One region of the Exiguobacterium sp. BRG2 genome, then DNA from elsewhere that is predicted to be linked to it. Evidence: riboswitches for the same ligand, from Rfam matches in the RefSeq annotation. Region 1 holds a riboswitch; each other region holds the start of a gene.
The links. Region 1 has a riboswitch for thiamine pyrophosphate ahead of Q9R23_RS08265 (ECF transporter S component). Riboswitches for the same ligand answer to the same signal wherever they lie in the genome.
Positions count from the first base shown of each region.

Region 2: it holds a riboswitch for thiamine pyrophosphate, as region 1 does, so the genes downstream of both, tenA (thiaminase II) here and Q9R23_RS08265 (ECF transporter S component) in region 1, are expected to answer to the same signal.
Region 3: it holds a riboswitch for thiamine pyrophosphate, as region 1 does, so the genes downstream of both, Q9R23_RS02615 (thiamine phosphate synthase) here and Q9R23_RS08265 (ECF transporter S component) in region 1, are expected to answer to the same signal.
Region 4: it holds a riboswitch for thiamine pyrophosphate, as region 1 does, so the genes downstream of both, thiD (bifunctional hydroxymethylpyrimidine kinase/phosphomethylpyrimidine kinase) here and Q9R23_RS08265 (ECF transporter S component) in region 1, are expected to answer to the same signal.

Region 1 is NZ_JAUZUW010000005.1:35,936-39,040, reverse strand. Features, by position in the region: gene Q9R23_RS08275 (GNAT family N-acetyltransferase) at 1-395, shown strand, start outside; gene Q9R23_RS08270 (50S ribosomal protein L25/general stress protein Ctc) at 687-1,343, shown strand; TPP riboswitch at 1,439-1,538, shown strand; gene Q9R23_RS08265 (ECF transporter S component) at 1,639-2,211, shown strand; gene Q9R23_RS08260 (ABC transporter ATP-binding protein) at 2,208-3,105, shown strand, end outside.
Region 2 is NZ_JAUZUW010000001.1:281,834-284,938, reverse strand. Features, by position in the region: gene Q9R23_RS01450 (glycoside hydrolase family 3 protein) at 1-800, shown strand, start outside; gene Q9R23_RS01445 (hypothetical protein) at 831-1,139, opposite strand; gene tenA (thiaminase II) at 1,191-1,886, opposite strand; TPP riboswitch at 1,960-2,066, opposite strand; gene Q9R23_RS01435 (DUF1002 domain-containing protein) at 2,260-3,105, shown strand, end outside.
Region 3 is NZ_JAUZUW010000001.1:510,945-514,049, forward strand. Features, by position in the region: gene Q9R23_RS02605 (OsmC family protein) at 1-301, shown strand, start outside; gene nagZ (beta-N-acetylhexosaminidase) at 298-1,518, shown strand; TPP riboswitch at 1,575-1,677, shown strand; gene Q9R23_RS02615 (thiamine phosphate synthase) at 1,763-2,353, shown strand; gene Q9R23_RS02620 (FAD-dependent oxidoreductase) at 2,350-3,105, shown strand, end outside.
Region 4 is NZ_JAUZUW010000007.1:118,657-121,761, reverse strand. Features, by position in the region: gene Q9R23_RS10770 (murein hydrolase activator EnvC family protein) at 1-1,030, shown strand, start outside; TPP riboswitch at 1,095-1,205, shown strand; gene thiD (bifunctional hydroxymethylpyrimidine kinase/phosphomethylpyrimidine kinase) at 1,321-2,124, shown strand; gene thiM (hydroxyethylthiazole kinase) at 2,105-2,872, shown strand; gene thiE (thiamine phosphate synthase) at 2,862-3,105, shown strand, end outside.

The sequences.
Region 1 (3,105 bases):
AAGGGGTTGCCTTTTCCGGCTCGTCGAACCTGTTGCTTGCCTGTCAGGCAGCGCTTGATGCCCTCGATCTTAATCAAGCAGCAATCAAGATGACCTATCTCGAACAAGCCGTCCGCGCAACTGGATTCCAACTCCTCGCACAACAAGAAGCACAAGCGCCGGGAATACTGACGATCGTTCATCCGTCCGCAACTGATTTAGGCGACGCTCTGCGCATTCAGGGGTATCACGTCCAGTACGAAAGCGACTATCTCGTTTACAATCAGTGGCTTCAAATTTCGACGATGGGACAGACGACGATGCGACAAATTGAACGTCTCGTTCATGTTTTAGTTCGTGAAAATCAACGAATCACCATAAAGAATGAAAAAAATGAAAGACCTCTCAACCCCTGATTTCAAGCAGTTTGGAGGTCTTTCGACTTCAAAAAGATAAAAAAAGAGGTTTATGGATTTAAAACATAGGGGTATAAAATCACTAGCACCGCATCAAACCGGTGACTTACTCACACATGTTTCTCAATATCAGCGTAATGACCTGGGAGAGAAATGCAAAGTCACGAAAGCGTCAGATTCATTAGAGTCTGAAACCGATTGTCTTAGCATGATTCATATTGTTCAGGATTCGTCCTGCTCCTACATTCATTACCTTTTGAGGGCTATACCAAATTCAAGGGGGAAATGAACATGTCAGTTAATTTAACAGCCGAAAAACGCGAGGTACGTCCACGCTCACTCCGTAAACAATTGCGTCATGAAGGAAAAGCTCTTGGCGTCGTGTATGGTTACAAAGTGGAAAGTACACCAATCGCATTTGAAGAAAAAGAATTGCTTAAAATCGTCCGAGAAAACGGTGAAAACGTCTTGATTTCACTCAAACTCGACGGTAAAAATATTAACGTCTTGATCAATCGCCGTGATATGGATGTCTTCACACCAACCGTCGATCACGTTGAATTCATCGCTGTGAAAATGGATGAAGAAACAGAAGTCGAAGCAGACGTTGTACTCGTTGGTGAAGCAGCCGGTGCAAAAGTTGGCGGCTTCCTATCACAAACACTCTTTAAAGTAACAGTCGCCGCTACACCAGATAAATTACCAGAGAACGTCGAAGTCGACGTCACGAACCTCGAAATCGGCGATTCGATTTCTATAGCTGATCTTCCAGAGCAAAAAGATTTCCGCATCGTTACAGAAGGCGATATTCAAGTCGCAGCTGTCGTCGAATCGACACTCGAGCAGGATCTTGAAGAAATCGAGGAAGCAGAGGGACAAGCAGAAGCTGGCGAGGACAACGAAGCGTCTTTAGAAGAAACAGCGGAAGAGAACGAAGACAACAAATAAGTCGTTTAACGATACGCCCTTTGCGGCGTATCGTTTTTTTATGTCTTGACAACAGACGCTGGATTGCCTAAAGTGAACAGCGTATCACCTATTACCATATCCACTAGGGGAGCCCAATTGGCTGAGACGATTCACTTCGGACCCTTCGAACCTGATCTAGTTCATACTAGCGTAGGAAAGTGGAGCGATCACATCCAATGACTCCTGCTGCGCGCAGTTTTTCTGAGGACCGCTCTCTTTTTTACGGAGGGCGGTCTTTTTTGGCGTCTCCCCCATTCAAAGGAGGACGTATCTGATGCAACACTGGAAAATGAAAGAAATCATGGTCATGATGATGCTCGCCGTCGCTTGCGGCGTCATCTATCTCGGTTGGTCAACACTCTGGTTACCGATCTCAGCGGTCTTCGGACCTGTCGGTGCCAACTGGATGTTTGGTATCTGGATCATTGCGAGTCCGCTCGTCGCAGCAATCATTCAAAAGCCAGGTGCCGCTTTAATTGCGGAAGTCGTCGCGGCAGCCGTCGAACTGTTCACGGGAAGTCATTTTGGTTTATCCGCTCTTCTGATCGGAGTCTGCCAAGGACTTGGTGCGGAACTCGTCTTCGCGATGACGCGTTACCGTCGTTATGACACATGGACCTTGATGTTATCGGGTGTCGGAGCCGCGATTGGTAGCATCGTTTATAGTCTAATCGCGAACGGATTCGGTTACTACACAACGACGACGTTGCTTGCGACAACTGGCTTACAATTGATCAGCGGCGCATTACTCGGTGGCTTGCTTGCAGCAATTCTCGTCCGTCGCCTTGTTGCGACCGGTGTCTTGAACGGGTTTGCGGCAGGACGAGCGAAACGGGACGTCGCATGATTACTGTCGACGACCTTAGCATCCGCTATCCGGGTCAGATGAAATCGGTGCTCAATCATGTATCGCTGACGATCGAGCACGGGACGACCCTTTTGCTTGGTCGCAGTGGGAGTGGCAAGACGACATTACTTCATGCCCTTGCCGGACTGACACCGGAAACGATTGAAGTCGAACAGACTGGAACTGTTACCCGCTCTGGTTCGGTCGGAGTGCTGTTCCAAAATCCAGAAGAACAGTTTTGTATGGAGACGATCGGACGGGAAATCGCTTTTAGTTTAGAAAATCGCTCGATTCCACGCGTGGAGATGGATGAACGAATTGAACGCTTACTCGCACTCGTCGGTCTCCCTCTCCCCTTCTCGACACCGATCGCGAGTCTATCCGGAGGAATGAAACAGCGTCTCGCGCTCGCAGCGGTCCTAGCACTTGAGCCGACGATCTTATTACTCGATGAACCAACGGCTCAGATTGATCCAATCGGACAACATGAGCTGATGGCGTTGATTTTTCGGATTCAAAAAGAACACGATTTAACGATCGTCTTGATTGAACACCAACTTGATGTCTGTTTGCCGTACGTCGACCAAATCGTCTTACTTGAGGACGGATCGATTACTGCGACGGCGGATCCACGGGATCTGTTCCCGCAGGATTACAAAGAGCTTCAAACGAAAGGTATTTCCGTTCCCTCTTTGTATCCGTATACCTTAGAGACGTTACCCATAGATGGACCGCAAGCGGCGCGACTTCAGGTGCCTTCCGCTGTCGCTACAGCTGGGCGCTCTTTGTTACACGTCGCTGCATTATCGACGAAAGCGCCATATCCGTTGACCGATGCGACATTTTCCATGCAGACAGGAGAATGGGTGATGCTGCTCGGGGCAAATGGATCCG
Region 2 (3,105 bases), on a different contig from region 1:
GTCTGTCAGAGGAACGGATTGATCAATCGGTCGAGCGGATCCTGACGCTGAAGGCAGAACGCGGAATATGGAATGGCACGACGGATACGACATCCTTAGCTGATAAACTCGCGCAAGCGAACCAAATCGTCGGTAGTCCCGAACATAAAGCAAAAGAACGCGCGATGACGGAAGCCGCGGTCACACTCCTGAAAAATGATCAGCGGACGTTACCCTTCAAGCCGAAAAAGAATGCAAACGTTCTTGTGATCGCCCCTGCGACGGATCAAACGGACAGCATGAAAAAGACGATTGCTTCCCTGCCTAAGAACCGGAACTGGCACGTAACGACAGCGAATTACTCGGCTACTACGCTACCGCTCGACCAAAACCCGACACTACGGGCACAACTCGATGCAGCAGATTACATCATCGTTGGTTCAAACGTCAATACGAGTGCCAAACTACTGCCTACTGCACCAGAGCAAGCGATTCCAGCTTCAATCTTCCGGTATGCGAAACAAACAAATACACCATCCGCCTTGCTCAGTCTCCGTAATCCATACGATGTCGCCGTTCAACCGGACGCACCGGCACACGTCCTCGTCTATGGTTTTAAAGGGGATCCGAACGGACCGGACTCTGAAGCAGGCAATCTGAAATCAGCGGGACCGAACCTCCCTGCTGGTATTCGAGCAATTTTCGGAACGTTCAAACCGCAAGGCACTTTACCGGTTGATGTGCCGGTCTTTCAGAACGGTGTCTTTACCGATCAACTGCATCTCGAATTCGGTGATGGCTTTAAAAACTGGAAAAAATGAGAACATGATACACAAAAGACCGAGCCCCCTTTAAAGGATGCCTCGGTCTTTTAATGCTTGATACGGATATTCCGCTTCTTCTTTCGCACGATGGTAGACGCGGTAAAGTGAGTAGATCAGCAGTCCATAAATGACAATCATTATGACAGTCGAAATGAAGCTACCGACGCTAAATTCAAACTTGAACGTCACCTTCAAATTCCAGATGGTAGCATATGTGCCATACATCGTCACTAAAAGGGGGATGATATATCCAGCAAATCTAACGTTCGCTTTTCCAAGCATACGTTGTACAACGTAGGCAACGATAATGATCAGCAAAATGATAAAGATTTCCATTTTGATCCCTACTCTCACTATGATATATACCTAATTCTACCATCTATTCGTTTAAGAAGATACCGTCCGTGCTGGAATCGTCTCGTAAATCGACGTAAACGTTTCTTCCGTCCATCCCATATGCCAAAACAGCAACTCATAATAACAGCTCGTCACGAAATGCCGTTTCATCCGCTCTCGTTCAGCCGAGCTTGCTTGTTCCGCCAACGCATCAAGCCGTGCAATCTGTTCAAAGACGACCTTTTTGAACCATTCCGAACTATATGTGTCGATCCATTGCTGATAGATTTTTTCATCCGGTGTACACGTCAATAATTGTTGTCCAACTTCATAATACAACCAGTAACATGGCAAGATGGCAGCAATCGTCTCACCAAGCGTCCCTTCACTCGCATGATGCATGTGGGAGACGTAAGCATATGCTGTCGGTGCCGGTTCAAATGCTTCAAGATCTGCTTCCGTAATACCGAGCGGCTCAAAAAATGATTGATGTAAGCTCAACTCTGCCTCGTAAGTCGAAGTAGCATGCTCGGCAAGTGTCGCGATCGTCGCGAAGTCGTCTGCTTTTGACGCTGCCTTCGCTTGAATCTTCGCAAAGTGTTTTAAATAATAGGCATCCTGCATGACGTAATGCCGAAATTTCGAGAGCGGTAACGTTCCCTCGCCGATTCCTTGTACGAATGGGTGGGTAAAACTACTATCCCAATACGCTTGTGCCGCTTGTTTGATTTCTTGTGTGAATGTCATGATCTCATCCTCCTCGTTTAGTATGATACGAAAAAACACCACCCCGAAACACACGGGCATGGCGCAAGAAGAACAAGACTTGACGCCACTTCCCTCCGTAAGTACGAACTTAATCAGGTTCAAAGGGTCCGAACGTCTTCGTTCGTCTCAGTCGGTCTACCGACTCCCCTAGTGGTCATTATTCGATTCAAATTCACTATAGCATGCTGAAAATGGAAGTCAAGTTGTCCTCTTTTCGCTATACTATGGAGTGTCAGAAGACGGATGCCGTCTCCATCTACAGACCGATTCCGAACTTCTTTCGTTCTCGTACACTAATTTTAGTACCTGATACTATAGTTCATTCTGTTACTTACAATTGGAGGAATTCATTATGCATACACCAACAAAAATCATGGCGTCAGCCGTTATCGCTTCTGCTTTATTACTTCCGACAGCCGCATCCGCTGAGCAAGTCGTTGATAAAACAATCGTCACTCTCGGGGAGTCGCTCGGCGCAAAGGATAAGGCTTGGGTGCTTTCCCGTCTCAATGCACCGGAAGGCATCACGCCGATCATCGCCACTTCTGCTGACGAAGAAAAATATCTCGGGAAAAACATTCCCCAGTCGCAAAAAGGTGGCAACATGTATTCATCCGCTAAAATCGAATTGATGGAAAAAGGTGACGGACTTTCCGTTGCGACGGAAAACATTACGTGGGTGACGAAGGATATGTACTTGAACGCTCTCGTCACGGCAGGTGTCAAAGATGCCGACATCACGATCACTTCTCCTTATAAAGTGACTGGAACATCGGCACTGACAGGAATCATGAAAGCCTATGATCAAACTTCGGCTGAGACCGGAATCAAGCTGAGTGACGAACGGAAAGATTTAGCACAGCAAGAATTATCGGTCACTTCAGACGTCGGGAAGACAGTCGGGACAGATAAAGTCGCTGATTTGATGAATGAGATCAAGGCCGAAATCGCCAATCAAAAACCGGAAACAAAAGTCGAGATCGAAAACCTGATCGTCCAAGTCATTCAAAACAACAACATCCAACTGTCTGATGCACAGATGGATCGGTTGACGAATCTATTCAATCAAATGGAGCAAGCGAACATCAACTGGGGGCAAATCGAGAGTGGACTAAAAAATGCTGGTCAAGACATCCATGCGTTTGCAACGTCCGAGGAGACAAAAGGATTCTTCGCTAAATTATTTGATGGTCTGAGT
Region 3 (3,105 bases), on a different contig from region 1:
ACTGCTGCTACATGCCGTTGCCGGCTGTACTGGAATCGACATCGTCTCGATTTTAGAGAAGATGCGCTTGACGATCACTCATTTCGAAATGGATATCGAAGGGGAACGGGCAGAGGATCATCCGCGGCGCTTTACGTCGATCTCGATTCATTACCGGCTTGAAGGTGATCTCCCGGAAGATAAGGTCCGTCGTGCCATCTCGTTATCAAAAGATAAATACTGTTCGGTCTCGCAATCCTTGAACGCTGAGATTTCCGTCTATTATTCCATCAATGGTGTCCGGAGCGAGGATCCTTTGTGAAGAAAGTAGTACTGATCGGTTGCCTGTTGCTTGCAGGGTGTGCGCAGGAGACGACGGAACCAACGAAACCATCACAACCAGCAACGAAGCAACCGACGGAGGCGAAGAAATCAAAGCCTGAGCCGACAAAGGAAGAACGACAACAAGCACGATTAAAGCAGCAACTTGAAGCGATGTCGACGTCAGAAAAGATCGATCAATTGCTCTATATCGGAGTTGCCGGCACGGAACTTTCAGCAGCTGACCGGAAATTGTTGCAGACGCATGCGATCGGTGGGGTCTTACTGCTTGGTGGGAATATTACGTCAGAAGATCAACTCTTGACGTTCACGCGTGCCATTCAAGAAACGAACCAAAAACCGTATGCCTTCGTCGGGGTTGATGAAGAGGGCGGACGGGTCAGCCGGGTACCGGATCAACGATTACGTCTCCCGACGAGTCAACGGATGGCGCAAGGTGCAGATGCTGCAAAAATGGAAGATGTCGGACGTACGCTCGGTCACCTGTCACGATTTTATGGGTTCAACATGGACTTCGCACCGGTCCTTGACGTCAATAGCAATCCGAACAATCCAATCATCGGCGACCGTGCGTTAAGTGCTGATCCGAAGACCGTCGCGACTCTCGGTACGGCCCTGATGCATGGGATGCAAGAGACGGGAACGATTCCGGTCGTCAAACATTTTCCCGGTCACGGCAATACGAGTGTCGATTCCCATGTCGGTTTGCCGAAAGTGACAGCATCAAAGGAAGAACTGAAGCGAACGGAACTGTTACCGTTCCAAGAAGCGATTCAAGAGGGCGCCGAGATGGTGATGGTCGCCCATATTCTCTATCCCGCGTATGACGATCAAAATCCATCTTCGCTCTCGAAGCCGATCTTGACTGACCTCTTGCGTCAACAACTCGGATTCAAGGGTGTCATCATCACGGATGACCTTGTCATGGGGGCGATCACGAAACGATATGGTCTCGCGGAAGCGGCACGCCAGGCACTTGTCAATGGAGCTGATATGGCGATGTTTTCGGAAGCAGGTGCCTATCCGAAGGTCCACACCGAAGTGATGCAAGCCGTTAAAGAAAAAACGCTGACGCCTGCGATGCTCGATGCTAAAGTGATGCGGATCTTAAAGCTGAAGCAGACCTATGCCGACAGCCAGAAGCAACAGCGACCGACGAAATCGGAGCTTATTCAGCAAGTGGAAGCGCTCAACTAGGACTAGCGAAGTAAAGCAACTCATGCTAGACTAATGGGGCAAGCCAATTAAACACGAAAAGACACTAGGGGAGTCTCCCAGCAGACTGAGACGGAAGTATCCGGACCCTTTGAACCTGATCTAGTTCGTACTAGCGGAGGGAAGTGGCTCGAAACCTTAGATATCCTTAGCGCTTTAGCGCATTTTCGGACCACTCCCTTCAACATCGGGAGTGGTCCTTTTTCGTATCGAAAGGAAGAACATGATGCGTTTACATCTGATTTCGACGGGATCCATCAATCCACGCGATGGAGTGGAAACCTTTCAATCGCTTCAACCATATACGGATCAGCTTCATCTTCGAGAACCGAATTTGTCGGCAGCAGAATTGCTAGAACTGATTGACGCGCTCCTTGCGAAAGGGTATTCGCCTAATCAATTAACCGTTCATGACCGGGTCGACGTCGCCCATGTCGCTGGTATCGGTGTGCAGTTGACTCGACGATCCTTACGCGTCGGCGATGTAAGGCGTCACTTTCCGAATCTTATCATCGGGAAATCCGTCCACTCTCTGGCAGAAGCACTTGCAGCGGAAGCGGAAGGAGCCGATCGATTGCTGTACGGTCATATTTATCCGACAGCGTCGAAACCAAACGTGCCACCGCGAGGGATCGATGCCTTGAAGCAAGTTGTCACTTTCACGACGAAACCAGTCATCGCAATCGGCGGGATCACTCCTGATCGCATTCCTGAGATCGCAGTGACCGGTGCAAGCGGAATCGCCGTCTTATCCGGTATTCTCGGTCAAGCGGACCCGCATGCTGCCATTCAGCGTTATCAGGGGGTACGGGTATGACGGATCACATCATCATCGGTTGTGGAGTCATCGGTTTGACGCTTGCTTACAGTCTCGCTTGTCAGAACGAATCCGTTCTTGTCCTTGATCGCGGAACATGCGGACAAGGGACGAGTCGGGCGGCTGCCGGAATGCTTGCGACGGACATCGAGCTGAGAGAAGAATTGCATACACTTGCCGCGCGAAGTCGCCGTCTGTATCCGTTACTTGCGCGACGCCTCACGCGCGAGACCGGGATCGATTGTGGCTACCGGGAACAACCATTTTTATTGAAACGAAATGGGCAAGAATACTTATTTCCATCGGTCGGTCAAATCGATCCGCGACGACTAACGACTGCATTGATGCATGCCTTACGAAATCGTGGGATACCAATCGAAGAACAGGTGGACGTCACGCGAATCGAGGAGAGTAATGATTTCATTAGGGTTGAGTCGAACACGGGAACGTGGACGGGACGAACGGTGACGGTTGCTGCCGGACGCGGGTCCCAAGCCTTGCTCGATACAGCTGGTATTTCGATAGCGACGCACGGTGTCAAAGGGGAATGTCTGGCGGTCCGTCTCGCGGGTCAGCCGTTACGCTCGATCCTGTTTGATGACGACGTCTACCTCGTACCGAAAGCGGACGGACGGATATTGATCGGTGCGACCGAACTACCGCACGACGAGACGATCGGTGTTAGTGTCGCAGGAGTCACGTCACTGCTTCAAGCAGCAGAGCGTCTCTATCCACCGATCCGTGATGCTGTC
Region 4 (3,105 bases), on a different contig from region 1:
GAATTTGCGAATCGATGAATTAAAAGCAGACATCGTTCGCTACGAAGAGATGTTGAAAAAACAAGAAGAACTACTCGGTGATCGTCTACGTGTCTTCCAAGAAAACGATGGAAACTCAATCAAATGGGAAGAAGTCATTTTTGGATCGAAGGATTTAGGTGATTTATTTAGTCGTGTCATGGCAGGGAAAAAAATCGCGGAGCAAGATGATAAAATGATTTCGGATTACATCGCAACCCAACAAAAGCTAGCGGAAGCAAAACAAGCGCTCGTTGAAAAAAAGACGAAGCAGGTTGAAGAGAAGAAAACATTAATCGAACAAAAAAAAGCGTTGAAAGTTCAAATGAAAGAACGCAGTGCTACGCTTAAAAAATTAAGAAAAGGTAAGACGAAGTTTACGACAGAACTTCTAGACGCGAAAGAACTACAAGCGACACTTGAAGCTCAAGAACGTGCGATTGCGGCAGCGAAGGCAGCAGCTAAAGTGGCGGCTGAAAGAGCAGCAGCCGAGAAAGCAGCAGCTGAAAAAGCCGCTAAAGCGAATGCTCAAGCAGCAAAACAAGCAGGTAAGAGTTCAGAATCACCTACTTCAGTTGCTTCACCCGTTGTTTCGAGCGGTGGGAAATTCGTTCGTCCATCTTCTGGTGGCGTATCACAAGGGTTTGGACCAGCAAGCGGTGCGAACGGCTATACGTTCCATAATGGTGTCGATTTCAGTGGTTCGGTCGGCTCACCAATCGTCGCAGCAGCAGCTGGAACGGTCATTACAGCTTCAGGTGGTGGGCCTTATGGAAATCACGTCATGATTTCTCACTTCCTTGACGGGAAAGTCTATACGACAGTCTACGCTCATATGAGTTCGTTATCTGTTCATGCAGGACAAACAGTTTCTCAAGGTCAGCAAGTTGGAACACTTGGTAGTACTGGGAATTCAACAGGACCACACTTGCATTTCGAACTACATGTCGGAGGCTATCAGTACAGTGCCTCTTCTCCTCTGAATGCAGTTAATCCATTAGCATATCTATAATTCAAAACGAGCTTCGGCTCGTTTTTTTCTTGCCGCTATGCTACAGTTAAGGCGAAATGAATACTTGAGCAACTAGGGGAGCTGGAGGAATCCGGCTGAGAGGAAAACCAATCTGTTTTCGACCCTATTACCTGAACTGGATAATACCAGCGTAGGAAAGTTGAGCCGAACGGATACCGAAATGGTTGGATAACGATTTCGTATAGCGTCGACTGCTTTTTTACAGCGGTCGACGCTTTTTTTGTCGGTAACAACTCCCTTACATTGCTCGATGGAAAGGTGAGAAAAATATGAAACATGTATTGACGATTGCGGGATCTGACTCCGGTGGTGGAGCTGGAATTCAGGCAGATTTAAAGACATTTTCAGCATTGGGCGTTTATGGGATGAGTGTTTTGACAGCGGTAACGGCTCAAAATACACTGGGCGTTCAAGCAGTAGAAGAGTTATCATCGGAAATCGTTGATGCCCAATTAGCTTCAATCTTTTCAGATATTCGTGTGGATGCTATCAAAATCGGTATGGTCTCGAATGCACAAACGATTCACGTCATTGCAACACATCTTCGCAAACAGACAGTTCCAATCATACTAGACCCTGTCATGGTCGCAAAAGGCGGGCATGCCCTATTGCGGACGGAGGCAGAGGAAGCACTAATCGCGGAGTTACTGCCACTTGCGACACTCGTCACACCAAATTTACCGGAAGCAGAGCGCTTAACAGGGCAATCAGTTACTAATCTAGAGGAGATGCGACTGGCGATGCATCAGTTGGCTATGAAGACTGGAGCTGTCTTGCTAAAAGGTGGACATCTACCGGGAGCTGCCACGGATTTATTATGGGACGGGCAAGAAGAATACCGTTTCACATCAGATCGGTTAGATAATCAACATACTCACGGAACAGGCTGTACCTTATCTGCAGCGATTGCGGCACGGATGGCACTTGGAGAAGCTTTACCGGACAGTGTACGTCAGGCCAAGAAGTATGTTACAGAGGCGATTCGTCATGGATTTGCTCTCGGACAAGGGATTGGACCGACACATCATTTTCATTCACTTTGGAGGGATTCACATGTTTACGACCATTCTTAAACACAAACCACTCATTCATCATTTGACGAACACAGTCACGATCAATGATTGCGCCAATGTCACACTTGCCGTTGGCGCATCTCCAGTCATGGCGGAGGATATTCGCGAAGTGGAAGAGATGGTTCGACTCGCGCAAGCTCTTGTCTTGAACATTGGAACAATTGATGCAGACATGCAAGCAGCTCAACGACTCGCCGCAAGCGAAGCGAGACGCTTGAACGTTCCGATCATCCTTGATCCAGTTGGAGCGGGAGCCACATCATTGCGTACGTCCTTTTCAAAAGAATTGAGTAGACTCGGATGTACGGTCGTTAAAGGAAATGCTTCAGAAATCAAGACATTGCTTGGGGAGAATGGACGAACAAAAGGAGTCGATGCTGCTAGTGATGAGATCATGGATCGAGAAATCATTCGTGCATTCGCTCGTAAACAAAAGTCCGTCATTGTCGTCACAGGTCCAATCGACTACATCACGGATGGCATGCGCGAAGTGGAACTACAAGTAGGTACGCCGCGTCTCGGAGACGTCACAGGTACGGGGTGTATGACAGCTTCTTTGATTGCGAGTTTTCTTGGTGCAGGATATTCTGCGTTTGAGGCAGCAGTCCACGGAACATTTATCATGGGAAAAGCAGGAGAACAGGCAGCATCAGAAAAAGGTCTAGGTAATTTCAAACGAGAGTTGTTCAATGCAATCAGTCTGATGACGGAGCAAGATTTGATGGAGGTGGTAGAACATGTCAATTGATTATTCCATTTATGCGGTGACAGATCGTCGATATCATCCGGGAGTTGCAATCGAAACGGTCGTTGAAGAAGCGATTTTAGGTGGTGCAACGATTATACAATTACGGGAAAAAACAGCGCAGGGAAAGGAATTCTTCGAACAGGCAGTCCGGTTAAAGAGACTGACGGATCGTCATGATGTTCCTTTGATTATCAATGACCGAATTGATATTGCGTTACTTGTCGGAGCTGGTT